2 linked regions of the Tahibacter amnicola genome follow. The protein of the gene in region 2 binds, or shares a complex with, the protein of the main gene of each other region. Links are inferred from orthologs where the notes say so. Each region holds a gene or a part of one and is shown on either strand. Other genes may lie near its edges.

Evidence for each region.
Region 1: the proteins of N4264_RS02205 (region 2) and N4264_RS00680 are in contact, whole or in part, in a cryo-EM structure (PDB 8Z21), measured with the Escherichia coli proteins. The link is inferred for Tahibacter amnicola from one-to-one orthologs.

The regions. Positions count from the first base shown.
Region 1 is NZ_CP104694.1:178,397-193,212, forward strand. What follows is about bases 7,835-10,833. They hold N4264_RS00680 (ABC transporter permease subunit), read left to right. Parts: upstream 7,835-8,867; coding sequence 8,868-9,800; downstream 9,801-10,833. Other genes in these bases: N4264_RS00675 (peptide ABC transporter substrate-binding protein), read left to right, coding at 7,835-8,868; yihA (ribosome biogenesis GTP-binding protein YihA/YsxC), read right to left, coding at 10,038-10,661; N4264_RS00690 (c-type cytochrome), read left to right, coding at 10,803-10,833. Also shown: N4264_RS00655 (hypothetical protein), read left to right, coding at 1-546; N4264_RS00660 (alkaline phosphatase), read left to right, coding at 585-2,648; ppc (phosphoenolpyruvate carboxylase), read right to left, coding at 2,712-5,435; N4264_RS00670 (glutamate--cysteine ligase), read right to left, coding at 5,808-7,172; more of N4264_RS00675, read left to right, coding at 7,285-7,834; more of N4264_RS00690, read left to right, coding at 10,834-11,483; N4264_RS00695 (thiol:disulfide interchange protein DsbA/DsbL), read left to right, coding at 11,657-12,325; N4264_RS00700 (thiol:disulfide interchange protein DsbA/DsbL), read left to right, coding at 12,350-13,009; N4264_RS00705 (endonuclease/exonuclease/phosphatase family protein), read left to right, coding at 13,105-13,905; N4264_RS00710 (hypothetical protein), read right to left, coding at 14,028-14,624. UniProt on the Escherichia coli protein: Part of the ABC transporter complex OppABCDF involved in the uptake of oligopeptides and of the ABC transporter complex MppA-OppBCDF involved in the uptake of the cell wall murein tripeptide L-alanyl-gamma-D-glutamyl-meso-diaminopimelate.
Region 2 is NZ_CP104694.1:525,184-539,870, forward strand. The notes cover bases 7,085-9,954. They hold N4264_RS02205 (ABC transporter permease), read right to left. Parts: upstream 9,020-9,954; coding sequence 8,150-9,019; downstream 7,085-8,149. Other genes in these bases: nikE (nickel ABC transporter ATP-binding protein NikE), read right to left, coding at 7,085-8,153; N4264_RS02210 (EAL domain-containing protein), read right to left, coding at 9,043-9,954. Also shown: N4264_RS02160 (IS5 family transposase), read left to right, coding at 1-800; N4264_RS02165 (glycosyltransferase family 2 protein), read right to left, coding at 984-1,703; N4264_RS02170 (DUF3379 family protein), read right to left, coding at 1,806-2,528; N4264_RS02175 (sigma-70 family RNA polymerase sigma factor), read right to left, coding at 2,525-3,058; N4264_RS02180 (ParB/RepB/Spo0J family partition protein), read right to left, coding at 3,125-3,994; N4264_RS02185 (ParA family protein), read right to left, coding at 4,005-4,793; 16S rRNA (guanine(527)-N(7))-methyltransferase RsmG, read right to left, coding at 5,046-5,690; N4264_RS02195 (SPFH domain-containing protein), read right to left, coding at 5,810-6,280; more of nikE, read right to left, coding at 6,576-7,084; more of N4264_RS02210, read right to left, coding at 9,955-11,607; hemB (porphobilinogen synthase), read left to right, coding at 11,916-12,905; N4264_RS02220 (S9 family peptidase), read right to left, coding at 12,951-14,687. UniProt on the Escherichia coli protein: Part of the ABC transporter complex OppABCDF involved in the uptake of oligopeptides and of the ABC transporter complex MppA-OppBCDF involved in the uptake of the cell wall murein tripeptide L-alanyl-gamma-D-glutamyl-meso-diaminopimelate.

The sequences.
Region 1 (14,816 bases), 350 kb from region 2 along the record:
ACCGCAGCAGCGTTCGCCCTCTGGGCCACCGCGTCCCTGGGCCTTTCCGATGCTACGCTTTCTGTACCAAAAGCCTTCGCGGTCAGCGTACCCGCCAGCGCCGCACCGCGCGGTGTGAGCGACCTGAAGTTCCAGGACATCTTCCAGCGTCCCGTCGGCCCGGCCGGCCTGGCGCTGACCGACACCGTACGCGCGCTCGATGGCAAGCGCGTCCGCATGGTCGGCTACATGGTCAAGGGGGCAGCGAGCAGCCCGGGCCTGTTCCTGTTGTCACCGCTGCCGGTCATGGCCGGCGAGGAAGACGAAGGTCTCGCCGACGACGTGCCCGCCACCACCGTGGCCGTCGTCCTGCCCAATGCCGTCGACGTGCCCTATTTCGCCGGCCTGATCCAGGTCACCGGCACGCTGCGCCTGGCGCCCCGCGAGGATGCGCGCAGCAGCCGGATCCTCAACCTTTCGCTGGAGCTGGACGAGAAGCTGGCGCGCCAGCTGACCCGCCTGGCGCGCAGGCACCCCCCGTCGCCGTCCACGCACGCCCACCCGTAACGTCGTTTCGCCGCCCTCTGACTCCCATGGAGATGTTCATGCGTTCCCGCACCTTCCCCGGCGGCACCGCCGCCACGCTGGCCCTGGCGCTGGCGAGTCTTTTCACCACGGCGCAGGCGGCTACCGTGTCGCGCCTGACGCCACCGAGCGAACTCTTCGCCAGCGGCCAGGCCGCACCGGTCATCGCGCGCTTCCTGCCGGGGCAGCGTTTCGACCTGCAGGCCACCGTGCAGCCGGATCCAGGCCAGACCATTACCTCGTTCGAGTTTCGCGTCGACGGCAAGCTGGCATTGCAGCCGATCTACGCCGGCAGCCGCCTGATCTTCGACCCGCGTCCGACCCGTGCCCGCAAGGTCACCGAAACGGGCCCGGCCGAGACGTGCATCAATCCGGATACCGGCAAGACCAAGGGTGGCTCAGGCTGCGTGCTGGTGGCAGGCCTGCCGTCCAACACCGCCGTCCTGACCGAGCGCGCCTATTCCACCGGCGTCGTGGGCGTGCACACCTTCACGGTCACGGCACGCCAGTCCAACGGCGCGGTGATCGAAGCGTCGGGCAATTTCGAAATCGTGGACATCACTGCCGGCAACGGCCAGAAGGCCAAGAACATCATCCTGCTGGTGGGCGATGGCATGGGTTCATCGCACCGCACCGCCGCGCGCATCATGGCCAAGGGCTACGCCCAGGGCAAAGCCAAGGGCAAGCTGGCAATGGACACCTTCCCGGCGACGGCGATGGTGATGACGGCGTCGCTCAACTCCATCGTCACGGACTCCGCCCCCGGCATGGCCAACTACGTGTCGGGCAACAAGGCCGCCAACAACGAAGAAGGCGTGTTCCCCGACGACACGCTCAATGCGTTCGACAACCCCCGCATCGAGTACCTGGCCGAATACCTGCACACGCTGCAGGGCAAATCGCTGGGCATCGTGACCACTTCCGACGTGTTCGACGCCACGCCGGCCGCCAATGCGATCCATACGTCCTCGCGCGGCAACGGCACCGGTATCGTCGACCAGTACCTGGATGACCGTCATCTCACCGGCCTGACGGTGCTGATGGGCGGCGGCCGCAAGTGGTTCCTGCCCAATGCCTCCGCCTCGACCAGCCCACAGCCGGTGAACGGTTCGCAGCGAGTGGCCAAGAACGACTACGTACTGCCGGACGACCTCGTCGCCGGCTGGGGCGCCACCAAGGGCGCAATCGATCCGCAGCGCGACCTGATCGCCGACTTCCAGGCCGCCGGCTATCGCTACGCGCCGACAAAGTCCGCGCTGGACGCCGCGTTCGCGGGCCCGACGCCGGACAAGCTGCTGGGCCTGTTCGCGTATTCGAACATGAATGTCGCTTTCGACAAGATCAACGGCCGCCGCGGCGACCGCAGCGTCGTCGACGCCTTCGGTTTTCCCGACCAACCCATGCTCGACGAGATGACCGATCGCGCCCTGCAGGTGCTGTCGAAGAATCCCAAGGGTTTTGTCGCCATGATCGAAGCGGCGTCGATCGACAAGCAGTCGCATCTGATGGATACGGACCGCTGGATCCTCGAAGTGCTCGAGTTCGACCGCGCCGTCGCGGTGGCGCAGCGCTTCGCCCGCGAACATCCCGACACCCTGGTGATCGTCACCGCAGATCACGAGTGCTCTGGCGCCGCGATTATCGGTGCGGCCACCGCCACTGCCGCGCAGCTGCAGACCAAGCTGGACGGCGGCCAGAGCGTGGTCGGCGTATACGATGATGCGAAGTTTCCGAAGTACACCCTGGCAGAGGACGGCTACCCGGTCTCCACCGTCGTCGATCACAAGATGCTGATCGGCTACGGTGCGAACGCCGACCGCTACGAGACCTGGCTGCCGACCGCATTCCCGACCAAGGATTCGCAGCAGCCGTTCCCGCCGTCGCAGTCCCCGGCCAACCCCAACGTGCGCAACCAGGGCACCGGATTCCTGATCACCGGCCAGGTGCCGGGCGACCAGGCCGTGCACACGGCGACCGACATTCCGCTCTCGGCCTACGGCCGCGGCGCGATGCGGTTCGGTGGCACGATCGACAACACCGACGTGTTCTTCCAGTTGGCCCGGATCGCCGTCAGCGGCGAGTAGACCTCATCCGTGCAACACGGCGCCGTCCCCGGACGGCGCCGTTGTCGTTTCTGTCATGCGGAATCAGCCGGTGTTCTGTACGCCGGCGGCGATGCCGTTGACGGTCGCCGCCAGAGCCTGGAACAGATCGCCTTCCGGCCGCTCGGCAGCGCGCCATTTCGCCAGCAGATCCACCTGCAACAGGCTGATGGGATCGACGTAGGGATTGCGCAGTCGGATGGATTCCCGCAGGCGCCGGTCGCCCGCCAGCAGCGTGTCGGATTGTTTGAGATCCAGCACTGCCTGGCGCGTGCGCTCGAACTCCGCCGCGATCGGCGGATGGAACACCGCATGCAGCGGACCGGCGAGCAGGGAATAGCGGGCGTAGATCGCCATGTCGCACTTGGCCAGCACCATCTCGATGTCGTCGATCAGCGTGGCGAAGAAGGGCCAGTCCGCCGCCATTTCACGCAGGGCGTCGCGGCCGTACCGTTCGATTCCGCGACACAGTCCGGTTCCCACGCCATACCAGGCCGTCAGCCCCGCGCGGTTCTGCGACCAGGCAAATACCCAGGGAATGGCGCGCAACCGGTCGATGCCGCCGGCCCCGCCGCGGCGCGGCGGCCGCGAACCGATGCGCAACCGCTCGATCACGTCGATGGGCGTTGCTGCACGGAAATAGTCGGCAAAGCCTTCCGTCTCGTGCACCAGGGCCCGGTAGTGCAGCCGTGCCGCTTCGGCCATGGTGGAGGCCATTTCGCGCCAGGCGGTCTCGCGCGGCTCCGGCGGGCGCGGCCGCAGCGAAGCCCGCAACACGGCGCCGGTTGTTTGCTCCAGGTTGCGTAGCGCAATCGCCTTGATGCCGTACTTGCGATGGATGACTTCACCCTGCTCGGTCAGGCGCAGGAATCCATCCACCGAACCGCGCGGCGCGGCCACCACCGCACGTTCAGTCTTGCCGCCGCCGCGGCTGATCGAACCGCCGCGGCCGTGAAAGAATGCGATACGCACGCCGGTGCGGCGCGCCAGTTCGGTCAGGATCACCTGGGTCCGCTGCAACGCCCAGCGCGAGGCGAACAATCCCCCATCCTTGGCGCTGTCCGAATAGCCCAGCATGACGATCTGCCGGTCGCCACGTCGCGCCAGGTGTGCCCGGTACACCGGATCAGCGAAGAGTTCGGCCAGGACATCCGGCGCGGCCTGCAGATCGGCGACCGTTTCAAACAACGGCGCGACATCCAGCGGAACGACCCTCTGGGCGTCGACGCAGCCCGCGATTTGCGCCAGCACCAGCACCGAGAGCACGTCGACCGCGCTGCGGTTCATGCTGATGATGTAGGGCCCGATGGCCGCCGCACCGTAACGCTGCTGCGCCTGGGCGACGGTGCGGAACACCGCAAGGCAGGGGTCATCCAACGGGGCCAGCGCGCCGCCGTCGCCCTGCAGCCGCTGCACCAGCCGCGTGCGACGCTCGTCCAGTGGGCGCGCCGTCCAGTCGTCGTCCTGGAGGATCCGGCCAACCGCTGCCTCGTGCACGCTCGACTCCTGGCGCAGATCCAGCGTCGCCAGGTGAAATCCGAAGGTGTCGATCCGCAGCAGCAGGCGCTGCACCGCCAGCCACCCGGCATGACGTCCGCCGTGGGTGAGCAGGCTGTCGGCCACCAGCGCGATATCGCCGCGGAACTCCGCCACATCCGCGTAGCCCCCCTCGCGTTCAGCCGCGGTAGCGGCCAGCCGGGCGGCAATCAATTCCAGCAACAGGCGATAGGGCATGTCCGCATAGCGCGACTTCTGCCGCGCGGCTGCTCGTGGCAGGCGCTCGCGATAGTCCGCTAGTCGTTGCAGGATTGCCGGATCGACCGCCACGCGGGAGCCGGATTGGCTCAACAGGCGCTCCAGCTGCGACACCTCGCGCCGGTACGCCGCGATCACCTGTGCCCGCTGCGCCGCCAGTGTCGCCGCGATGGTGTCGGCACCCACGTTGGGATTGCCGTCCATGTCACCGCCCACCCAGGTGCCGAACCGCAGCAGCGTGGACAGGGGAATTGCCGGCTGACCCGCTTCGTCCAGCACGTCGCGCAGGACTTCGTAGAACACCGGCACCACCGCGTACAGCACGTCAGCCAGGAAATAGCTCACATGCTCGGTTTCGTCGGCGACCGTCGGCCGCTCGCTCGCCGCATCCGCGGTCTGCCACCCGGCCGTTAGCGCCAGGCGCATGCGCTCCTGGTCTGCGCGTCGCTCGGCCGGCGTGCGTTGCCGGTCGATATCCGCAATCAACGCCTGTACCAGCGCCTGCTCCTTGTCCAGCAGCGATCGACGCACCGCTTCGGTCGGATGCGCCGTGAAGACCGGCTCGACCCGCATGCGCCCCAGCAACTGCGCCAGGTCCTCGGCGCTCACGCCCTCGCGCAGAAGTGCGCCGATCACGGCGCGCAGTCCGCCCGGCTGGGGCTCGGCTCCGGCGCGCTCGTAGTCGCGCCGCCGTCGGATCCGGTGTACACGCTCGGCCACATTGATGGCCTGGAAATAGGTCGAGAACGCCCGCGCCAGATCCGCCGCCCGGTGCTGCGTCTGCGCCAGCAGATCCGCCAGCGCCTCCACCGGCGCCCCCGCCTCCCGCCGCCCGATCGCCGCCGCCCGCACCCGCTCGACTTCCGCCAGGAATTCCGGCCCGAGCTGGTCAGCCAGGATTTCCCCGACCAGGGCGCCAATTCGCTTCACGTCCTCCCGCAGAGGCTGATCCACCTTGGGGAAATCCACCGCACGCAAGCCGGCCCCACCTTCGACAGACACTGACTGACCCATAGCAGACGTTCCCATCCCATGATGCAGCGCAGCATGCAGTGTCAGCGGTGAAGGGGGTGGTGCCAATAGCGGATGGTTAGAACGGGAGCCGAGGCGCCGGCAGGCTGGGCAGGGACTGCATTGGCCATGACAACGCCGCCCGGCCCGCCTTCTGTAGGTTGGCGCTGAGCGCCAACCTACAGAACCGCAAGACGCGAGGAGTCGGTTGGGCGCAGGACGAGCGAAACGACTTGGCCTTTCGACGCCCCCCGCACACCATGACGCCGGGCGATGTCGGGCTTCGCTGCGCTCAGCGCCAACCTACGCAAAGACGGTTCTGCGCCTGGCGATGTCGGGCTTCAGCCCACCTGCGAGAGCAAGGTGGCCCGTCCGTCAGTACGCGAACTCCTTGAACACCCGATCAATATTCCCCTGCCATTTGCCGTGAAAGAGTTCGAGCTTCCGCTCTGCGGGCGTCTGATTCGCCTGCGCAAACTCGATCAGCGGTTCAAGGAAGACGGCTTCGTCGGCACCCGAGCCATTGCGGCGGGCGCGGCGGGCGAGGCCGTGGCCGGCGATCTTCAGGGTTTCCAGCGCCAGCTCACGCACCGTTCCCTGGCGGAACGGCAACTTGAATCCGTGCCGCGGCACCCCGTCGCGCAGGGCGTGGCGTTCGGCGAGCGTGAAGTCCTTGACCAGATCCCACGCGGCATCCAGCGCGGCGTCGTCGTACAGCAGGCCGACCCACAGCGCCGGCAGCGCGCACAGACGGTTCCAGGGGCCGCCGTCGGCGCCGCGCATTTCCAGGTATCGCTTCAGGCGCACCTCGGGGAAGGCCGTGGTCATGTGATCGGCCCAATCCTTGAGCGTGGGTACCGCACCAGGCAGGGCTTCCAGCTTGCCATCGAGGAAGCGCTTGAATGACTGGCCGGCCAGGTCGACGTATTCACCGTCGCGATAGCTGAAATACATGGGCACATCGAGCAAATAGTCGACATAGCGCTCGTAGCCGAAGCCGTCTTCGAACACGAAGTCGAGCATGCCGGTGCGGTCCGGATCGGTGTCGGTCCACACGTTGGAACGGAAGCTCTGGAATCCGTTGGGCTTGCCGTCGGTGAAGGGCGAATCGGCGAAGAGCGCAGTCGCGATGGGCTGCAGCGCCAGCGAAACGCGGAATTTCTTCACCATGTCGGCTTCACTTCCGAAATCGAGGTTCACCTGCACGGTGCAGGTGCGGGTCATCATGTCCAGACCCAGGCCGCCCTTGAGGGGCATGTAGCGCCGCATGATGGCGTAGCGCCCCTTGGGCATCCACGGCATTTCTTCACGTTTCCACTTTGGGTTAAAGCCCATGCCGAGAAAGCCCACGCCCAGTTCGTCGGCGACGGCCTTCACCTCGCGCAGATGGCAGGCCACCTCGCAGCAGGTGTCGTGAATCGTTTCCAGCGGCGCGCCGGAGAGTTCGAGCTGGCCGGCAGGCTCCAGCGTGATCGACGCATCACCCCGACTGAGCGCAATCAACGTGCCCTTTTCGGTGACCGGCGCCCAGCCAAAGCGCGTGAGCCCCTGCAGCAGCGCGCCGATACCGCGCTCGCCCTCATAGGGGGGTGGCCGCAGGTCGTCCAGGCGGAAACCGAATTTCTCGTGCTCGGTGCCGATGCGCCATTGCGCGGACGGCCGCGCGCCCTCGGCGATGTACTCCACCAGCTGCTCGCGGCGCGTAACGGGGACTTCCTTGACGGCGCTGGGACCGGACATGCGTGTCTGCCTTTTTTCGAGTGCTGGTTCTAGGCGGGCCGAGTTGGGGGCGGGCCGGACAATTCAAAGGGGAGGCTTGCGCGACTTTGGTATAACCGAAAAACTGCCCCGCATGCGACTGCCCACCCTTGTGTTCACTGTGCTGCTGACGTTATCGCCGGCGGCGAGTTCACGCGAACTGATTCGCGGAAACGGACCGGAACCGGCCACCCTCGACGTCCACCGCTGCCAGGAGGTGGCCTGCGGCAACCTGCTGCGCGATCTGTACGAGGGACTGGTCACCGAAGGTGCCGACGGCGCCATCATCGCCGGTGCCGCGCGATCCTGGCGAGTCTCAGACGATGGTCGCCAGTGGCAGTTCCGCCTGCGCGACGAACTGTGCTGGTCCAACGGTGAAGCGTTGACGGCGCAGGATTTCGTCGCCAGCCTGCGCCGCGCAGTGACGCCGCAGACCGCCGCTCCGATGGCGCAGCTGCTGCGGCCGATCGCCAATGCCTCGGCCATTCTGCGCGGCGAGGCCGCGCCCGAGTCGTTGGGCGTGACCGCGGTGGATGCGCACACGCTGCACATCAATCTCGACGAACCAGTCCCGTTGCTCGATCGCCTGGCCCTGCCGATCGCCATGCCTGTGTACCTGCCCGCGATCGCCGTCCACGGCGTGGAACACACGCGCCCCGGCAGGCTGGTCGGCAACGGTGCGTACCGGCTTTCGGGCTGGACGCCGCATGCCAGCGTCGAGATGGAGAAAAATACTTTTTTCCACGCCGCGACAGACGTCGCCATCGCGCGCGTCCGCTATGTGGTGACCGAGGATGCCGGAAGCGAGCTGCAGCGGTTTCTCGCCGGCGACGTGCACATCACCGAGACGGTGCCGCCCAAGCCCTTGCCCGTGCTGCGCGCCCAGTTCGGCGAGCGCCTGCGCATCAGCCCCTATGTCGGCAGCTTCTGGTTCGGACTGAACCTCACGCGCGAGCCGTTCCGCGACAATCCGGCCCTGCGCGAAGCACTCGTCCTGGCGGTGGACCGCGACATCCTCACCCGCCACATCACCGGCCTGGGTGAACAACCGGCGTTTGGCATCGTTCCGCCGGGCACGCGCGGGCATGCGGCACCCGTGCTACCGATGGCGCAGCTGACCCCGGCGGCCCGCGTCGCGCGGGCGCGGGAGCGCTACGCTGCCGCGGGTTACTCGGCCGATCGGCCGGCACAGCTGGAGATCCGCTACAACACATCCACCCTGCACCGGAAGCTCGCCCTGGCCGTCGCGGCCATGTGGCGGCAGACGCTCGGTGCCCAGGTGCGCCTGCGCAACGAGGAGTGGAAAGTGTTCGTGCAAAACCGGCGCGCACGCGTGATCACCCAGGTGTTCCGTGGCGGCTGGATCGCCGACGTGAACGATCCGCTGGATTTCCTCGCGACGTTTTCCGGACCGGACAATCCGCTCAATACCACGGGCTTTGCCGATCCCGAATTCGACGCCGCGCTGACGCGCGCCGCCCTCCTGCCTGACGGCACCGAGCGAACCGCGCTGCTGACTGCCGCCGAGGCGCGTGTGCTTTCGGCGCACGCCGTGGTGCCCTTGTACTTCTATTCGTCCAAGCATCTGGTCGATGACCGCCTGGAGGGTTTTGCAGGCAACCCGCTCGATCACCACGCCACGCGCTGGATGCGCTGGCGCGACGGGGAGGCGCCGTGATGCGCTGGCTGGGGCTTTTCGCGACGCGCCTGGCCGGCGGCCTGTTGACCCTGTGGTTGCTGGTGACGCTGTGTTTTGCCCTGCTCCACGCCGCGCCGGGCGGTCCGTTCGACACGGAGAAGGCTGCACCGCCGGCAGTGCAAGCCCAGCTGGCGGCACGCTACCGGCTCGATCAGCCGCTGTCGCGGCAGTACCTGGCCTATCTCGGCGATCTCGCCCGCGGCGACCTGGGTCCCTCGTTCCAATACCCCGACTTCACCGTCAATGCCCTGATCGCGGCGAGCCTGCCCGTATCGGCAGGCCTGGGTGGCGCCGCGCTGCTGCTGGCGCTGCTGCTGGGTGTACCCATCGGCGTATTCGCGGCCGCGCACGAAGGCGGCCGTCTCGATCGCCTGCTGATGGCGTTGACGGCGACACTCAGCGCATTGCCGAAGTTCGTGCTGGCACCGATCCTGATCCTCCTGTTCGCGGTCACGCTGAAATGGCTGCCGGCCGGCGGATGGGTCGCCGGCGACTGGCGCTACCGGGTGTTGCCGATCGTGGCACTGATGCTGCCCAACCTGGCCTGGTGCGCACGCCTCACGCGCGCCGGCGTGTGCGAGGCCCTGGGCAGCGAATGGGTCCGCGCGGCCCGCGGACGCGGCATCGGGCGGGCCCGGCTCCTGCTCGTTCACGCGCTGCCGGCGGCGTTGCTACCGGTAACGGCCTGGCTCAGTCCTGCCCTGATCGCAGTCATCACCGGCTCGGCGGTGGTGGAACACGTCTTTGGCATTCCCGGGATGGGGCGCTATTTCGTGCAGGGCGCGCTCAATCGCGACTACACCCTCGTGATGGGTGTCGTGGTGATCGCCGGGGCGCTGGTCATCGTGGCCAATACGCTGGTGGATGGTCTTCGCGCCTGGCTCGATCCGCGGCTACGTACGTCGGCGTAGGCCGAAAGTCACGATCAACTATCCAGAAATCGGCACCGACGCGGTGAAATCGTGCAAGCCGGTGCGATTACTGATCCGTAGTCTTACACCCAGCGAGACGCACCGGGATGAGTGCCAATCGCCACCAACGTCGCGGCAAGATCGACAAGGGCTCTGGCCCGAGAACCCAAGTCGATCTTGTCGCGACTATTTTTTTGTCCGTCTTCCGGACGATCTCTTTTGGTCCCGCGCCTCGCACTACGAGGCGTCCGGCTCCGCCGGTTCCGCATTCAGCCACTGCGCCAGCGTGGCCCGCGCCTCGTCCACGCCAATCTTGTGCAGCGACGAGAACAGTTGCGCAGTGGCGTCAGGACACAGCAATCCCATTTCCTTGCGCGTCTGCTGCAGCGTGCGCGCCGCTTCGCCGCGCGAGAGTTTGTCGACCTTGGTCATGAGCACGTGGCACGGCAGGCCGATGTCGCGGCAGAACGTCAGCATCATCCGGTCGAAATCCTTGAGCGGATGGCGGCTGTCCATGATCAGCACCACGCCGCGCAGGGACTGGCGGTCGCTCAGGTATTGGTCGATCACCTTGCGCCAGTGGTCGCGCAGCGCCTCGGGCACCTTGGCGTAGCCGTAGCCGGGAAGGTCGATGAGCCGGCGGTCGGCATCGAGGGTGAAGACCACCAGCTGCTGGGTGCGGCCCGGCGTCTTGGAGGTGCGCGCCAGCCCCGTCTGGTCGCACAGCGTGTTGAGCGCGCTGGACTTGCCGGCGTTGGAGCGGCCGGCAAAGGCGATCTCCGCGCCGCGGTCGGCCGGAAGCTGGCGGAGTTCATGCGCCGCCAGCTGGAACTGGGCGCGGCGAAACAGGTTTTCGGACATCGGGATGCTCGTTGCGGGGCGGTCGCGGCGGGCGCGTTTGACCGTCAGGGGGCGCTGGTACAATCCGGCGATTTTCCGCCCCCGCGGCGTCGCCGCGGTCGGGGCCGGCCGGATTACCAGCAGATTTTGGAGTCGAGTGTAATGAGTTTTCGGCGCGTAGTTGCTCTGGCGGGCTTGCTCGCCGCGTTTTCGGTCCACGCAGAGACGGCCGGCCACGCCCTGGTGGGCGATGCCAAGGCCGGCGAGACCAAGGCCGCCGCGTGCGGCGCCTGCCATGGCCCGGACGGCAATTCGTCCGACAAGCAGTACCCCAAGATCGCCGGCCAGCAGGCCGACTACATCGCCCGCCAGCTCGCGCTGTTCAAATCGAACAAGCGCGTCAATCCGGTGATGGCCGGTTTTGCCGCCCCGTTGTCCGAACAGGACATGGCCGACCTCGGCGCCTACTTCGCCAGCAAGCGTGCAGTGCCGGGCAACGGCGACCAGGCCCTCAAGGCGCGCGGTGAGCAGCTGTGGCGCACCGGTGACACCGCCCTGGGCGTGCCGGCCTGCATGGCCTGCCACGGCCCGGCCGGCCGCGGCAATTCGGGTGCGGGCTACGCCCAGCTGAGCGGCCAGTGGACCGACTACGTCGTCGCCAAGCTCAAGGAATGGAAGAGCGGCACCACCTGGGGCACCGATGATCGTGCCCTGATCATGCCGGACATCGCCAAGCGCCTGTCGGAACAGGACATCAACGCCGTGGCGTCCTATGCCGAGGGCCTGCATACGGTCGAGCACGCCGACGCGGCCCCCGCCGGCCACGCCGACGCCAAGCATTGACGTTTCGCACGCTGAACGCCGCGCCAACACCGCGGCGTTCAGCGCGAACCAGTACCGGTTTGGCGTGTCTGTGTCCTGCGCCGATACCGGCGCCGGGTTTCCCGGCTTAACCTCCGGACCCGGCAAAGTCATCACGCCGTGCCGCCCTGGCGGCCTCTTCGCAGGAGTTCCGGATGTTCCAGCGTTTCGCCCTTGCCGTTGCCGGCCTCGTTCTCGCCCCGGTAGCCCTCGCCCAGGATGGTCCGTGGAAAGAGGGTGAGCATTACAGCGTCATCGAGCCGGCCCTGCCGGTCAGCGGTGACAAGATCGAAGTGACGGAAGTCTTCTCCTACGGCTGCCCGGCCTGCCTGCGGTTCGCCCCGCACATGAAGACCCTCAAGAGCCACCTGCCCCCCAACGTGACGGTGCGCTACGTGCCGGCCTCGTGGAACACCGCCGAGCAGTGGCCGCTGTTCCAGCGCGCCTATTTCACCGCCGAAGCCCTGGGCGTTGCCGAAAAGGCCCACGACCCGATGTTCGATGCCGTGTGGAAGAACGGCCCGCTCGCCCTGCTGACGCCGGACCGCAAGCCCAAGAGCCCGCCACCGACGATGGAAGACGTCGCCAAGTACTACGAACAGTACGGCGTCAAGGCGGCCGATTTCCTGGCAACCTCCAGCTCGTTCTCGATCAATACGAAAATGAAGCAGGCCGACGCCTACATCAAGCAGGCCCAGATCGGCGGCACGCCCACCATCATCGTCAACGGCAAGTACCGCGTTGAACCCCGCTCGGCCGGCAGCGACGAGAAAGTCGAAGCCGTGGTGTTGTACCTGGTGCAGAAAGAAAGCGCCGGCCGCTAAGGATTTCGTCCTGGAGACCCTCGTATGTTGAAGCGTGTTTTCGTGCTGTTGATGGGCCTTGTGACCGTGACCGCCTGCGGCGCCGCGGAAGAAAAAGCCGCCGCCAAGACCGACTGGAAGGCCGAGACCCACTACTTCGTGATCGATCCGCCGGTGGCGACGACCTCGGGCGCCAAGGTCGAGGTGGTCGAAGTGTTCTCCTACGCCTGCCCGCACTGCGCGCACTTCCAGCAGCAGGCCGACGAGATCAAGGCCAAGCTGCCCAAGGATGCGCAGTTCAGCTACATCCCGGCGATCTTCAATCCCAGCTGGGTGCCGTACGCCCGCGCGTACTACGCCGCCGAATCGCTGGGCATCCTCGACAAGACCCACCAGGCCCTGTTCGATGCGCTCCACCGTGACCGCAAGCCGATGGCCTCGATGGAAGACATCGCCCAGTTCTACGGCCAGCTCGGCGCCGATCCGAAGGCCGTGCTCGCCACTGCCGACTCCTTCGTCGTCGAAGGCCGCATCACCAAGGACCAGGAACGCGTCCGCCAGTACAAGATCGACGGCACGCCCTCGATCGTGGTCAACGGCAAGTACCGCGTGACCGCCGCTGCGGCCGGCGGCTACGCCGAGATGGTCGAGCTGGTGCTGTGGCTGGTCGACAAGGAACTGGCCGCCAGGAAGGGCGGCAAGTAAGCCCGTCCAACCGCGGCGCCCATCGGGCGCCGCGGTTGACCAGATGTTACGACCCGCGCTTGCGGGTCGGCGCGCCACCGGACTAGGCTCCGCGCATGGCCCTCTCGACCGAAGCGGCACCCGCAAGCAAGGACAACGGCCGGTTGCGGCTTCTGAGTTGCAACATCGTCGCGGGCGCGAGCGTGGGCCGTTACCGGGACTACGTCACCCGCAGCTGGCTGCCTCACCCCGGCAAACGCGCCAATCTCGAGGCGCTGGCCCGCTCCCTGAGCGAATTCGACGTGGTCGGCCTGCAGGAGGCCGATGCCGGCACCCTGCGCTCGGGCTTCCTCAACCAGACCCAGTACATCGCCGAGGCGGCGGGCTTCCCCTACTGGAGCCACCAGCCCAACCGGCGCGTCTCGCGCCTGGCCCAGTCGGCCAACGGGCTGATCAGCCGCATCGAACCCAACGAAGTGATCGACCATCCCCTGCCCGGCCGCATCCCGGGCCGCGGTGCGCTGCTGGCGCGCTTCGGCGAGGGCCGCGACGCGCTGTGCGTGGTCATCTCGCACCTGTCGCTCGGCCCCGAGGCGCGCATGCGCCAGCTCGGCTTCATCGCCGAACTGCTGCAGGACGTTCCCTATGCCGTACTGATGGGTGATCTCAACTGCGCCGCCGACAGTGTCGAGCTGCGCGAGCTCTACCGGCGCACACGGCTGACCCCGCCCATAGCACCCCCACCGACCTTCCCCAGCTGGCGTCCGCGCCGCGCGATCGACCACATCCTCGTGACCGAGGAACTGGAAGTCGACAGCGTGTGGACCCTGCCCCAGGCCTTCTCCGACCATTTGCCGGTCGCGGCCAGCGTGCGTCTGCCCAGCGGGTTGCAGCAGGGATTGCGGCGCGCCGCCTGACTGTCAGATCTGACAGGTTTTTTAGCGGAAATCGTCCTGCATCGCCGCGCGGCAGCGCCGGCCGGACGCGCCCCAGGGTGCGCCGGATCGCTCCGGCGCTTCCCCCGGGTCTTACGGATCACTCACCGACTGGTCATTTCCTGAACCAGATCGCGATTGCTGATACGCAGGCGGACCAGCGCATCGGCGCGCTGCTTGAGCGCATCGCGCAGTGCTACGTCAAGCAGAGCATACGGATCAACCGCCTTGGCCCGCGCCTCTTCCAATGCCTTGCGCTGGTCGGCGCGCTGCTTGGCCGAAAGTCCGGTCTGGTGCAGCTGCTCCATCTGCGCATTGAGCTGGTCGATGTACTCGCCCAGGACGAGGATGTCACCGAAGCGGCGCTTGATATCGCGATAGTGACGCAATTCCACATTGAGCGCTTTTGCCGCATTGCGCTCATATTGCCTTGTCAGCACCGGCTGCAAAGCGGAACTTTCCGACACATCATCACGGGCTTCGCGCGCAGCCATCAATCGCTGCTGGGCAAGGCGCAAAGCGTCGATTTCCAGCTGCAATCCGCGCTGGTAGAGGTCAAGGTCGGTGACGGCTAGGGCCGCTTCCGTGGCGGCGGAGGAGGCCGGCGTCTTGTCCGAGGACGTCGGGGCCTGCGCTGTGGCCAGCAGCGGGAAGGAGCACGCAAAGGCCAGGAGAGACAACTGCAGCTTATTCGGTCGCATAACGACCTCCGCACTGTCGGGGGAAAACCTGCACGTTCAAATTAGCACAAACGGCAACCTGTGAAGCTGAAAAGTTTTGTAGCCCACCGCACCCGCGACGCATTTCGGCGCGCCCGGAAAAGCGCCGGTGGCGCTGCATCGCGACCCCATGACGGAAGTCATGGCCGGTCGGAAGCCGCTTACGCATCGCAT
Region 2 (14,687 bases):
TTGTTGGCCTGAATATCGACGATCGAGTATGGGACCATTCCACCTTCTCGTTCAATCGAGATCGGTTGTTCGATGAAGAGATCGCCCAACGATTTTTCGATCACACCGTGTTGGTGGCGCAGCTCAAACAGCTGGTGAGTAACGAGCACTTTTCGGTGGACGGAACACTGTTGGAGGCTTGGGCCTCTCACAAAAGCTTTCGCCCGAAGGACGGCGACGGTAGCGATGACAGCGGAAACTTTCACGGTCAAAAGCGCAGTAACGAAACACACGAATCTACGACGGATCCCGACGCACGCTTGATGCGCAAAGGTGCTGGCAAGGAAGCCAAGCTGTGCTACCAAGCCAGCACATTGATGGAGAACCGGAACGGTCTGCTGGTGGGAGTTGATGTACGCCATGCGACTGGGACATCCGAGCGAGAAAGCGGCCTGTTGCTGGTCGACGAAATGCTCCTGGGCGCCGGATGCACATTGGGTGCAGACAAAGCCTATGACACTCATGCTTTCGTAGCCGCGTTGAAGGAGCGTGGTATCAAGCCTCACGTTGCCCAGAACAATAGCCACCGTCGAAGTGCAGTTGACGGACGCACCGCATCAAGCAAGGGATACGCGATCAGCCAGCGGGTTCGAAAGAAGATCGAGCAAGGATTTGGTTGGGTCAAGACCATCGGTGAACTTCGAAAGCTGACTCGCGTGGGACTTCCGGCTGTGCGCGCATGGGTTACTTGGACATTCGCCGCCTACAACTTGATCCGCATCGGTGGCATCCAAGGATGGTGGAATCCTTCGCCGACGTAGCTCGCAAGTCCCACACTATCGATCAGCTACTGCACCACGAACGAACACTTGGCCAGCTTGATCTGGGCGGAAATTGGGTTTTCTCAACGGCCTGCTAGTGCTTCGCCTGGCGTTGTCGAGCGACGGCTGGAGGAACCGCCAATGGCCAGGTTGAGGCCACTGGCGGCGGCGCGAGGGCCGGCGTCAGCCGATCTCTTCCACACCCGTGCGCTTGGCCCGGCGGATCAGCCACGCCACGCCGCGCAGGTCGGCGACGCCGACAAGGGCGCGATTGAGATTGGTGTACTTGGATACACCCGCGCCGCGGGCGCGGTGATTGACCGGCACGCTGACCGTCTTCCAGCCCGCGCGCTGCATCAGGGCCGGCAGGTAGCGGTGCATGTGGTTGAAGTAGGGCAGGTCCAGGAAGGCTTCGCGTTCGAACAGTTTGATGCCACAGCCGGTATCAGGCGTGGCATCCCGCAGCATGCGCGAGCGGATCGCATTGGCGAAGCGCGAGGCCCAGCGCTTGCTGCCGGTGTCCTGGCGATTGACGCGCCAGCCGGCGTAGAGCTTGACGTCCGGGCTGCCGGCGTCGCGCTGCGCCATCATTTTCGGAATGTCGGCCGGATCATTCTGGCCGTCGCCGTCGAGCGTGGCGATCCAGGTTCCGCGGGCCGCCTTGACGCCCGTGCGGATGGCCGTGCTCTGTCCACTTTGAGACAAATGGCGCAGCACGCGCAGCTCCGGCACCTGGGCCTTCAGCGCCTGCAGGACGCTCAGCGTGTCGTCCTTGCTGGCGTCATCGACGTAGACGATCTCGAAATCGGCCTTGCCACGCAGCGCCTGGGTGATTTCGTCGATCAGCGGTTTGACATTGTCGCGCTCGTTGAACACCGGCACGACCACGGAAAGCTGGGGCATCGCGGAAACATCCGTCAAAGGCAAGCGCGGATTATCGCGCGATCGGCCCCCGAGTAACTATTGGGCATAAGGTCGAAGGGGCAGCCGTGGCGGCAGGCGTCGTTACGGTGCGCCGGTGGCCAGGGCCGGGCCTCCTTCCATGGTGGTGCGCCAGGATTTCTCGATCTGATCGAATGCGCGGTTGTCCGCCGCCATCATCACCAGGGTGCCGTCGCCGAGGGGCAGCTTGCGGCCGTGCATGCCCGCGCGCTGGAACTCGCCCCGGCCTTCCCGGTGATTGGTCACGTAGAACACGGTGACCTTGGCATCGCCCTCGCGCTGGACCATGTGGACCGTCTTGTAGTCGCCCACCGGGCACGCCGCGACATAGCTGACCGTGGCCGGCAGCGGCCCGGGCACGCTGACGCCGCGGGAACGGAAGCGTTCCATGACAGCGCCGTCCGGCAAGGGCGGGCGCTCGGCGAAGGCCAGGGGCTCGTGCGCGATATGTTCGACCAGGGCATCAGCCAGGGCGGTTCGCGGCGGCAGGGCCAGCCACCCGACCGTTACCGTGGCGAGAAGGCCCGCGGCGGCAACCCCCCAGCCGACCAGCCGACGCTTCCAGGGCTGGTTGTGGCGCGCCTGGGTCGCCTGGGCGAGCAGGATGCGTTCGGACAAACCGGCGGGTATCGGCACATTGAGCGTGCGTCGCAGCTGCAGTTCAAAACCGAGCGTGCGGGCGTGGTGTCCGGCGCAACCGCTGCATTCGCGGCGATGCGCGACCATCTCCAGTGATTCGCGGCGCGGTTCGGCACCGAGCAGGCGGCGGTATTCGAGGCAGTTCATGCGCTGGCCTCGCTCGCATCGCCCGCCAGCAGCGACTTCAGTTTCTGCCGCGCGCGGAAAAGCTGGGTCATCACCGCGGCGGTTCCAAGGCCCAGCTCGCCGGCGATCTCCTCGCAGGAGAACCCGCCCAGGACCTGCAGCAGCAGGGGTTCGCGGTACTTTGGTTCGAGCTTGAGCATGGCCGCGCGTACCACCGAATCCTCGCCGACCTGCTCGGGCCCCAGCAGATCCGGGTCGTCCAGCTCCAGCTCGGTGATATCGGTGGTTTCCAGTTGCTTGCGTTCGTACAGCCGCGCGTGTTCGCGGCGGAGGATCGTGATCAGCCAGGCCTTGGCCGAACCGGTATCGCGCAACGCATCCAGGGAACGCCAGGCGCGCATGAAGGTTTCCTGCGCGAGGTCCTGGGCCAGGGCGGAGTCGCCGCACAGCCAGTGCGCATACCGGTAGAGATCACCGGTATGGGCGCGGACCAGGGCATCGAATTGGCGTTGTCGGCTGCTCACGGCGCTATAGACCCGGGATCCGTCCAGTGTCTTTCACGAAGTGTCGCCGATCCTTCCGGTGGCGGCGACAGGGGATGCGGCAGCCCGCCGGGATTACTTGATCCGGCCCAGAATGCCGTCGAGCTCTTCCAGGCTGTGGTAGCGGATTACCAGCTTGCCGCGCCCGCCGCGGCCGTGGGCGATGGCCACGCGCGCCCCGATGCGCTCGGACAGGTCGCGCTCGAGCGACTCGATGTTCGGATCGCGCGGGGGGCCGGCCAGTTTCGGCTTGAACTTCGGCTCCGTCTGGGCAACACGGGCGGCTTCTTCCAGCTCGCGCACGGACCAGCCGTGCTCGGCTGCCTGTCGCGCCAAGCCGATGGCCAGGGCTTCGGGCAGGGTCAGCAGCGCGCGGGCGTGTCCCATGTCGAGCTTGCGCTGTTCCAGGAACCCCTTGATCTCGGCCGGCAGCTCCATCAGGCGCAGCAGGTTGGAAACGGCGGCGCGCGAGCGGCCGACGGCGTCGGCCACCTGCTGGTGGGTGAGGTCGAACTCGTCAATCAGGCGCTTGAGCGACTGGGCTTCTTCCAGCGGCGTCAGTTCTTCGCGCTGGATGTTCTCGATCAGGGCGATGGCCACGACCGTGCGGTCGTCGACTTCCCGCACCAGGGCGGGAATCTCGGCCAGGCCCGCCAGCTGCGTGGCACGCCAGCGGCGCTCACCGGCGATCAGCTCGAACCGGTCGCCCTCGGCGCGGACCACGATGGGCTCGATTACACCCTGGGCCTTGATCGATGCGGCCAGTTCTTCCAGGCGCTCCGGGTCCATTGCCTGGCGCGGCTGGTACTTGCCGGGAAAAATCCTGCCGACCGGGATCTGGCGCAGTTCGCCCTGGGCTTCCACCGGTTCCGATGACTCGGGTTCCAGGCTGCCCAGCAGCGCATCCAGTCCGCGGCCCAGGCCTCGTTTCTTCGCAGCCGACATCGACGTTCCCTCAGTTCGGATGGGCGGCGGCCGCAGCCCCGCGTTCCAGGCGCAGCATTTCGCCGGCGAGACCCAGGTAGGCGATCGCGCCGCGCGATTCGCGGTCGTAGAGATTGATCGGCTTGCCGTGGCTGGGGGCCTCGGCCAGGCGGATATTGCGCGGGATGATCGAACGCAACACCTTGTCGCCGAAATGCTTGTTCAGCTGCGCCGACACCTCGTTGGCGAGGTTGTTGCGCACGTCGTACATGGTGCGCAGGAGACCGTCGATCTCCAGCCGGGGATTGAGCCGGCGCCGCACGGCGTCGATCGTGTCGCGCAGGCTGGCCAGGCCTTCCAGCGCGAAGTACTCGCATTGCACCGGAATCAGCACGCCATGGGCGGCCGTCAGCGCATTGATGGTGAGCAGATGCAGGGTCGGCGGGCAGTCGATCAGGATGGTGTGGTACTTGTCGCCCAGCTTGGCCAGCTGTTCCTTCAGGCGCGATTCGCGCGCCAGCGCTTCCATCAGCTTGAGCTCGGCGGCGGTCAGGTCAGAGCTTCCGGGCAGGAGGTCGAAACCGGCTTCGGTGGGGACGATGGCGCGTTCGATGGGAACTTCGTCCAGCAGCACTTCGTAGCCATTGGGCTTGGCATGGCGCTTGTCCACGCCGGAGCCCATGGTGGCATTGCCCTGCGGATCGAGGTCGATCAGGAGGATCTTGCGCCGGGTCTCGGCCAGCGCCGCGGCAAGATTGACCGCGGTGGTGGTCTTGCCGACTCCGCCTTTCTGGTTCGTGATGGCAATGATGCGCGTCATGTCAAAACCGGTTGTTGTCACAGTTGTCGAGCACTTCCCTATCCGCAAAACCAATGCCGGCACCGGGCACGTCGGGAGCGACGTCGCCATGCCGGCTTCCCCTGTGGGCGGATCCGGGCGTGCACCGCACCGAACACGACCCCGCGGCGCGGGCCATGCCCACAGCCGGGATGCAGCCGGATCGATCGCCGGGGCGATCCATCCTACCAGCCGGGCGCCTCCGCGCCTCGGCCACCGTTCTCACGAACGGGTTCAGCCCGCGGCCGCCGTGCGGCGCCGCAGTTCCACCAGATGGCGCTCGGCGTCCAGGCCGGGCACCTGCAGTGCATGGATCGTGCGGACCTCGAACGCTGCCGGGATACCGGCCAGTTCTTCCGGATCGACCTTTCCCTTCATCGCCAACCAGGTGCCGTCCGCGGCCAGCAGATGGCCGCCCCAGGTCAGCATGTCCGCCAGCGTCGCGAAGGCCCGCGCCGTGATGCAGTCAAACGTCCCGGGCACCGCTTCGACGCGTGACTCCAGCACGCGTACGTTTTCCAGCTTCAGCGACCGCGCCGCCTCGCGCAGGAAGCGGGTCTTCTTGCCGTTGGAATCCACTACCGTCACCGCACGCTCCGGCGCGACGATCGCCAGGGGAATTCCCGGAAGGCCCGCTCCGCTGCCCAGGTCTGCCAGCGTTGCCCCGCGGACGTGCGGCACGATCGCCAGGGAATCGAGCAGGTGACGCGTCACCATTTCGCCCGGATCGCGCACGGCGGTCAGGTTGTAGGTGGCATTCCAGCGGGACAGTAGCGTCACGTACTCGAGCAAGCGATCCACCACCGCCACCTCGAAAACGAGGCCGAGCGCGGACAGACCGCTGTCGAGCCTGGCGCGCAGGCGGTCGCGTTCGCTCATGGGTAAGGGTCAATCCGCACTTGCAGGGCCGGCAAGTATCCGGGCGGCGCTGCGCAAAATCCAGTCACAGAACGAAAAAGCCCGCCGGAGCGGGCTCTGGAACAGGGGCGGGGCGGCTGTCAGACCAGATGCAGCTGCACCCGGGTCACGACGACACCGCGATCGCGCAGGTTGTCGTTGAGGGCGCGCTTGAGCCGGGCGTTGCGCAGGTCGAAGGACTCGTGGGCCGGTGCATCGACGTCACGCATCGCATTGAGGGCCCGGATGCGGATCAGTTCGTCGGCGCGGTCGATCATCGTGTCGGCGCGCTCGGGGTCGAGCACCTGCCAGTACAGCTGGCCCTTGAGCTGGCGCGGCGTGCCGTCGAGCACGATCTGTTCATTCACCGCCAGCTCGCAACCGGTCAGGGGAATCCGGTGGACCACGCGCTCGACCAGCGGAACGACGACATGGGTACCGGGCTTGAGCGTCCGGGCGTGTCCGTCGAAACGGCGCAAGGTGTAGACCGTGCCTTCCGGAATGCGCTTGACCGAGAGAAAGGCCAGGAGGGCGAGGACACAGAAGAGAGCGAAGATCGTATTCGGCGACATAATTACCTCTTTTTTCAAGAGGTTGAGTGCGATTGCTGAGGTGGGATCCCGGATTTTCGGCCAGTCAAATGATTTGGCCGAGGTTAATTATTCCTTAACGTTCTGAAACTTTCACTGAACGATTTCGCAAACGTCACGGAACCACGTCACATTTCTTGCGAATCCAGGCGTTTGCGGCGCGTTTGAGCAGTGTCTGGCGGCAGAAGCCACGGTGTCGTGACGCGTTCCGCCAATTTCACGCGGTGCTAACCGGCGAACGTAAAAAAGCGCTACATCCGTCTCAGGATGGTGCGGATCAGGCCGTCAGACGGAAGCGCGCGGCCAGCAGGGCTTTCGTCTGCGCGTGCCGGGGCGATGTCAGTACCTCGGCGGCCGGACCACATTCGACCAGTTCGCCCTGGTGCAGCACGCCGACACGGTCGGCGAAACGTGCCGCCAGGTGCAGGTCGTGCGTGATCATCAGCAGGGCCAGCCCGCGCTCGCGCTGCAAGGACTGGAACACCGCAAGGATCTGCTTCTGCACGCTCATATCCAGCGCGCTGGTGGCTTCGTCCAGGACCAGGCAGTGCGGTCGGCAGGCCAGCGCGCGGGCGATGGCCACTCGCTGGCGCTGGCCCCCGGACAAGGCGTGCGGGTGCCGCGTCGCGAGGGCCGGGTCCATCCCCACCGCCTGCAGCAAGGCAGCGACGGTGTCGCTTTCGCCGGACCGCCCGTGCTGCATCATGCGTAGCGGCTCGGCGACGATCGCGCCCACCCGCCAGCGCGGATCGAGCGAGGCGTAGGGGTCCTGGAACACCATCTGGACCTGCTGCCGCATTGCCGTCCAGCCGGGCCGGCCGCCCAGGTCCAGCCGCTGTCCCTGTACCTCGATCACGCCGCGGTCGGCGCGCGTCAACCCGAGCAGGCAGCGCGCGAGCGTCGACTTGCCCGAACCGGATTCGCCCACGATGGCGAGTGTTTCGCCCGCGGCGACGTGGAGGGCGACATCGCGCAGCACCGCGCGCCGCCGGCGCGACAGCAGGCCACCCTCCGGATAGGAGGCACTCAGCTGCTGGATGCGTAGCACGATGGCAGAAGTGGCGGTGACGTGCGATTCCCGCTCCGGTATGCCGCCTTCCAGGAGCGCGCGCGTCTGCGTGGCCGTGGGGGCGGCGAAAACCGACCGCACGGGACCCTGCTCGACGATGCGGCCCTGTGCCATCACCGCCACGCGATCGGCCAGGCCCTGCGCCAGATCGATATCGTGAGTGACGAACAGAAGCGCCAGGCCGAGCTCCCGTCGCAACCGCTGAAGCAGTGCGACGACCTGCGCCTGCACCGTGGCATCCAGGGCACTGGTGGCCTCGTCAGCGATCAGCAGGCGCGGCCGTGCCGCCAGCGCCAGCGCGATCATCACACGTTGCCGCTGGCCGCCCGAGAGTGCGTGCGGATACGCCCGCAGACGATCTGCGGGCCGATCGATACCCACCTGCGCGAGGAGCCCGGCCGCCTGGAGTGCGGCCGCACGCCGGTCGAGTCCCTGGCTGATGCGGATGATCTCCACCAGCTGCGCGCCGACCCGGCGCAGCGGATGCAGGCTGGCCAGCGCGTCCTGCCATACCATCGCCATGCCGTTCCGCCGCGCAGCGAGCCACTCGGGCGAGTCGGCGGCGCGAAGTGGCGTGCCGGCGAACGCGATGTGGCCCGACCAGCGCGCCTGGGGCGGCAGGAGTCCGAGCACCGCCGTGCTGGTAAGGCTCTTGCCTGAACCCGATGCCCCTACCAGGGCCAGGCATTCGCCCGGTGCGAGCGCGATGTCGACCTGATCGACCGCCGGACGCGCCTGCCCCGGCAGGTGGATCGTCAGGCCGCGCACGTCGAGCAGCGCAGTCATCGCAGGCCGCTGCGCGGATCGAGCCGGCGGCGCAGCGCCTCGCCGAGCATCTGGCACGCCAACAGGGTCGTTACCAGTGCGACCGCCGGTGCCATCAGGCACCAGGGCGCGGTATCCATTTCCTGGCTGCCGTCGAACAGCATGGCGCCCCAGCTGGCGCCGGGTTCATCCACGGAGAGGCCCAGAAAGCCCAGGAAGGACTCGATCAGGATCGCATTGGGCACGCCCAGGCTCAGGTAGACCAGCGCCAGGCCCAGCACATTCGGAACGATATGCCGCAGCAGGATCCAGCGGGCTGGCGCGCCCACCAGGCGAGCCGCATCGACGAACGCCAGCTGGCGCAGGCGCGCGGCCTCCGCGCGCACGACGCGTGCCAGGTCCATCCAGACGTAGCCGCCGATCGCCGCCAGCAGGAGCACCAGCGATCGTTCGAACACCGTCAGCAGCAGGATGACGATCAGCAGGAACGGCAGCGCCGCGGCGACGTCGAGCAGGCGCATCAGGACGCGGTCGACCCACCCGCCGAAGTAGCCCGCCACGGCGCCGTAGCCGAGCCCGAGTACCAGGGCCAGCGCACTGGCCACGCCGCCGATCAGGAGCGACACGCGACCGCCGATGCACAGCCGGACAAACACGTCGCGACCGATGGCATCGGTGCCCAGCCAATGGCCGTGGGCGATGCCGGGCGGCACGGAAAGATTTTCCCAGTCGGTGAAATCGGCCGAATACGGCCGCAGCCAGGGCCCCACGACACACAGGACGACCAGCGCCGCCAGCGTGACGGCGCTGGCCACCCCCTCGCGATCCCGCAAGCGGGGTGACACGGCCGCCGGCGTCGCCGGCTCAGTGCCGGTCGCGGTATCCATCACGGCCGGCGCAGGCCGGGCGGTCAGCCATGCGGGAACAGGGCGGCGAAGTCGACGCTGCGCAGCGGCCGCGGTTCGCCCAGGTAGTTGCCCTGGGCGTAGTCCGCACCGGATACACGCAGCGCTTCGAGTGTCGAGAAACTGTCGACGTGCTCGCCGATGACCTTGAGCTTGAGCGACTGCGCCAGCTGCGTGATCGATCCGACCATCTTGCGATCCAGGTCGCTGCCCGGCATGCCCTGGACGAAGCTGCCCTCGACCTTGACGAAGTCCACCGGCAGGTGGCGCAGGTGGGTGAAGCTGGAAAAGCCGGTGCCGAAATCATCGAGCGCGAAGCGGCAGCCGAGCTTTTTCAGCGCGGCGATGAACTTGCGCGCCACGTGCAGGCTGGTCAGTTCCGACGTCTCGGTGATCTCGAATACCAGTTGCCGCGCCGGAACGCCGGAGGTGCGGATCGCCGCTTCCATCAGCTTGAGCGAGTCCGGATCGGCCAGCGTCATGTTCGACAGGTTGATATGGAAGGCGACCGGCGCCTTCACATCGCGCACGCCGGCCAGGTACCGCAGCAGGCGATTCAATACCCACAGATCCAGCTTGGGCATCATGCCGACGCGTTCGGCCAGCGGCACGAAGACGCCGGGCGAGATCAGCTGCCCGTCCTTGCCGACCATGCGGATCAGGATCTCGAACAGGTACTCCTGGCCCTGGGTGCCCGCGCCGTTCACGCGCCAGCCCTGGCGCTGCACCACGGCCGTCTCGCGCTGCGGCAGGGCGGCGATCGGGACGATCGGCTGCACCAGCAGGATGATGCGTTCCTGCTCCATGGCATGGCGCAGGCGTTCGGTCCAGCCGGCCTCGATCTCGCGTGCGATCCGCGCGTCGTGCTCGCCGACGTAGATTTCGGTCTGGTCACGGCCGCGCTGCTTGGCCGTGCGGCAGGCCAGGCGCGAGTGTTCCACCACGTACTCGGCCGACGGTGTTTCGCGGCTGATCACCGCGACGCCGATCGACGCCGTGATCGGCCGCCGCACGCCGCCGGATTCGTACTGGCACTGGTGCAGCAGCTCGCGGAAGCTGTCGGCCAGCGGAAAAAGATTTTCCAGCTGCACGGCGGACAGCATCAGGGCCAGCCGGTCGCCCTCGATACGAGCGAGCACGTCGTGTTCGCGCAGGCGCTTGCCCAGCACGCTGGCGATCTCCACGAGCAGCTTTTCACTCGCGCTGATACCGGCGGAGTCCACGATCGCCGAGAAGCGGTCGAGGTCGATGTAGAGGATGGCCGAATACCCGCCTGCTTCGCGCCGGCGCTGCAGTTCCTGCGCGACCTGGTGGGTGAAGTGGCGGGCATTGACCAGGCCGGTGAGCTTGTCGTGGGTGAGTTCCCAGCGCAGGCTCTCGGCGCTCTTGCGTTCGGAGATATCGCGGAACACCACGACCGAGCCTTCGCGCCGGTTCTGTATTGCCAGCGGCAGTACCGAACATTCGACGGTCATGCCGCTGCGGTCATGGCGCCAGAAGACGGTCTCGTGGCCCTTGAGCGTCTCGCCGTTGGCGTAGGCCTGGGCCAGGCGCGATTCGCTCGCGTCGATGGCGCTGCCGTCCTCGTCGGCGAAATGGATCGCCTCGTGCGCCGGACGGCCGATCAGGAGCTCTTCCTCCCCATGGCCGAGAAGGCGCAGGGCCGTCGGATTGACGAAGGTGATCACGCCGCGCTGGTCCACGCCGTAAACGCCGTCCCCGACGGAGCCGAGGATGCCATCCAGGCGCTGGCGCTCGGCTTCTACCGACTTCTGCATCTGGATCTGGCGCGAAAGGGTTTTCACGCGCGCAAGGAACAGTTCCTTGGCCTCGTTCTTGAACATGCACTCGATCGCGCCGGCATCCAGGCTCTTGACGATGATGTCTTCGCGATAGGTGCCGGTGATCACCGCGATCACGGGCGCGCCCGGCAGCTGGGCGATGCGGCGGCACAGCTCGTCGCCGTTACCGTCCGGCAGGAAGTAGTCGACGATCGCCAGGTCAAAGGCTTCGTTCTGCGCCAGTTCGCTCGCCTCGGCGAGGGTGCCGGCCGTCAGGACCGAGTAGCCCTGGCGCTCGAGCAGCTGCTGGTAGGCCAGCCGTATACTTTGGGAATCATCCACGAACAGGATGCGGATGCCCTGCGACGGCACCTGGGCCGGAGCCGGTGCGGCCGCGGTCAGGCGGGCGGCTTCCGGTACCAGATGTTGCAGGGCGCCGGGGATCTTGCCGAACTGGGTCCACAGCACGGCGGCGGCGCGGCCGCGTCGCTTGATCCAGGTGGCGACCTCCGGATTGTGCTCATGCACCATCAGCAGCACGGGCAACTGCGCCAGCGCCTCGCTGGCGAGCGTGTCCAGGAGGGCGTTGCTCTCGGCCGTAGGACGTGCAGGCAGGCCGGCGATCAGCACGCCGTATTCCTGCTTCATTTCTTTCGAACGCTGCAGGTGATCGACCGCATCGGGGTACGCGGTCAGCTCGCTGCGGGCAGCGAGGCCAGCGGCGGCGAGAGTACGCTTGAGCAGATGGCTCAGCGTCGTGGAACGTTCGACGACCAGAATGCCGGACAAGGTTAGATTTCCTGCTGGGACCGCGCGCGCAGCGCGAACCTCATGTCCGTGCTGCACCCCCGTGGCGGCCGCGCAATTCGACCAGCTCGGCCAAGGCATTTCAAGTGCGCCAGCCTCGCTATTCCGGCCTTATTCCGATAGCCGGGCCAATCGGTGTGTAGTACGGAAAAGGAATCGGAAAACCGTCAGGTCGCGTGCCCGCGCGGCATGCCGTCGCGGCGGCGGTCCGTCTGCCCCGCGATCCGCTACGCTTGTCGGATGGCCGCGTGACGGCCCGAATCGATCCGTGGATCTCAGGAACTCTGCACATGCCCTATCCCGCCATCCGTCCGCGCCGCATGCGCCGCGATGCCTTTTCCCGAGCGCTGATGCGCGAAACCCGCCTGACCAGTGCCGACCTGATCCTGCCGGTGTTCGTCTGCGAGGGCGACAACACGCGCGAGGCGATTGCGTCGATGCCCGGCGTCGAACGGGTCAGTATCGACCTGCTGCTGGGCCTGGCGCGCCAGGCCCACGACCTGGGGATTCCGGCGCTGGCCCTGTTTCCGGTGACGCCGGCTTCCGCCAAGAGCCTGGATGCGGCCGAGGCCTGGAACCCTGACGGCCTGGCCCAGCGGGCGGTCCGGGCACTCAAGCAGGCTCTACCGGAGCTGGGCGTGATCACCGACGTGGCGCTGGACCCCTTCACCACGCACGGCCAGGACGGTCTGATCGACGAGAGCGGCTATGTGGTCAATGACCAGACGGTAGCCGCCCTGGTGAAGCAGGCGCTGTCGCATGCCCAGGCCGGGGCCGACGTCGTCGCGCCTTCGGACATGATGGACGGACGGGTCGGGGCGATCCGGCAGGCCCTGGAGGCCGCCGGCCACGTCCATACGCGGATCCTCGCCTATTCGGCCAAGTACGCTTCCAGCTTCTACGGCCCGTTCCGTGATGCGGTCGGTTCGGCCGGCAACCTGGGCAAGGGCAACAAGTACACCTACCAGATGGATCCGGCTAACAGCGACGAAGCCTTGCGCGAGGTCGCGCTGGACCTGGAGGAAGGCGCCGACATGGTGATGGTCAAGCCCGGCCTTCCCTACCTGGATATCGTGCGACGCGTGAAAGATCGCTTCGGCGCGCCGACTTTCGTGTATCAGGTCAGCGGCGAGTACGCGATGCTCAAGGCGGCCAGCCAGAACGGCTGGATCAGCGAAGAAGCCTGTGTGCTGGAGGCCCTGACCAGCATCAAGCGCGCCGGCGCGGATGCGATCCTCACCTACTATGCCCTGGATGCGGCGCGCTGGCTCAAGCGCTAATGCGCCAAAAGGAGGCGGTGCAGCGCACCGCCTCCGAAAAGTTACCTACTTCTTTATTTCTTGCTTGTGTGATGCGAGCGCAGCCGCCAGGCCCGGGATGCGATCGGCCCCTTCCGGTACGCTGGTGCTGGAACCGGCGAGGTCTGAGCCGACCGGTTCGGCGCGTCCACCCAGGCATTGCGACAGGAAACCTTCGGCAATCGCATTGAAGGCCTTGCGGTTCTCCGGGCGGTTGAACCCATGGCCTTCGTCCGGGAACAGCACGTACGTCACGGGGATGTTCTTCTGCTTCATGGCCTGCACGATCTGGTCCGCCTCGGCCTGCTTGACGCGCGGATCATTGGCACCCTGGCCGATCAGCAGCGGCTTCTTGATCTGGCCGGCCCGCGTGAGCGGCGAGCGCTCGGTCAGGAGCTTTTTGCCCTCCTCGGTGCGCGGGTCGCCCACGCGCTGGGCGATCTGCTCGAAGAAGCTCGCCCAGTACGGCGGGATCGTGCTGAGCAGGGTATTGAGATTGGACGGTCCGACGATGTCGACGCCGCAGGCGAAGGTATCCGGCGTGAAGGTCAGGCCCACCAGCGTGGCGTAGCCACCGTAGCTGCCGCCCATGATCGCGACCTTGTCCTTCTGGGTGACGCCCGACTTCACTGCCCAGTCGACGGCGTCGAGCAGGTCGTCGTGCATGGTTTTGGCCCACTGCCGGTCGCCGGCGGCGATGAAGTTCTTCCCGAAGCCCGTGGAGGAGCGAAAGTTCACGTTGAGCACCGCATAGCCGCGATTGGCCAGCCACTGGGCCCAGGCGCTGTAGCCATAGCTGTCGCGCGACCACGGGCCGCCATGGACGAAGAGCACCATCGGCACCGGTGAATCGGCCTTGCCGTCCGCATTCGGGTCGGCGGCCCTGGGCAGGCTGAGGTAGCTGACCAGAGTCTTGCCGTCGCGTGCGGTGATTTCCTGTGGCCACATGGGCACCAGGGGCTTGCCTTCCAGCGCGGGGCGCGCAGAGAAGAGCTTGGTCAGCGTCCCCTCGCCGCCCTCCTTGCGGTCATAGCGGTAGTACACGGCCGGCACCTCGGCGGCCGAGTACGCCACGATCCAGGTCTTGTCGTCGAGCGTTCGCGAATTGATGCCGAAGGTGCCCTTGCCCAGCTGTCCGAGGCGGGTGATATCCGCCTTGATCGCCGGGTCGACCACCTGCCATTCCTCGCGCAGGTATTCCACGTTCACGGCCTGCGCAAGGCCGGTCTTCGGGTGGCGCAGCAGGTTGCCGGCGTCGGCGCGCTTGTCCTCCAGCAGCAGGGTCTTCTTGCCGCTGGCGGTATCGATCGCGTAGTACGCCGCGGTGTCGCGGCCGCGCGAATCGAGCATGTACTGGATCTTTCCGTCACTGCTGTAGCCGGCGTGGGACGTGGTCATGCCGTCGGCGAAGGGGATGTCCTCGACCTTTTTCCAGCCCTTGCCGTCGGGCGCCAGGACATCAGTGCCACCATCCTTGCGCGAGCGGGTCGCGCCGCGCACGGTGAAATCGTCGTCGGTGCGGTATTCGGCGATCTCCTGCTCGTTCTTGGCGACCAGCTCGCGCTTGCCGCTGGACAGCTCCACCTTGTAAAGGTCATGCCAGGCCGGATCGCGGTCGTTCATGCTGACCAGGACGTGATCCGGATGGCGCGGGCTCACCGCGTTCACGGCGGCCTTGGTCTTCGGGAAGGGCGAGAGGTCCTTGCTCGCGCCGGTCTTGACGTCGGTGGCGAACAGGTGGAAATCCTCGTCGCCACCGGTATC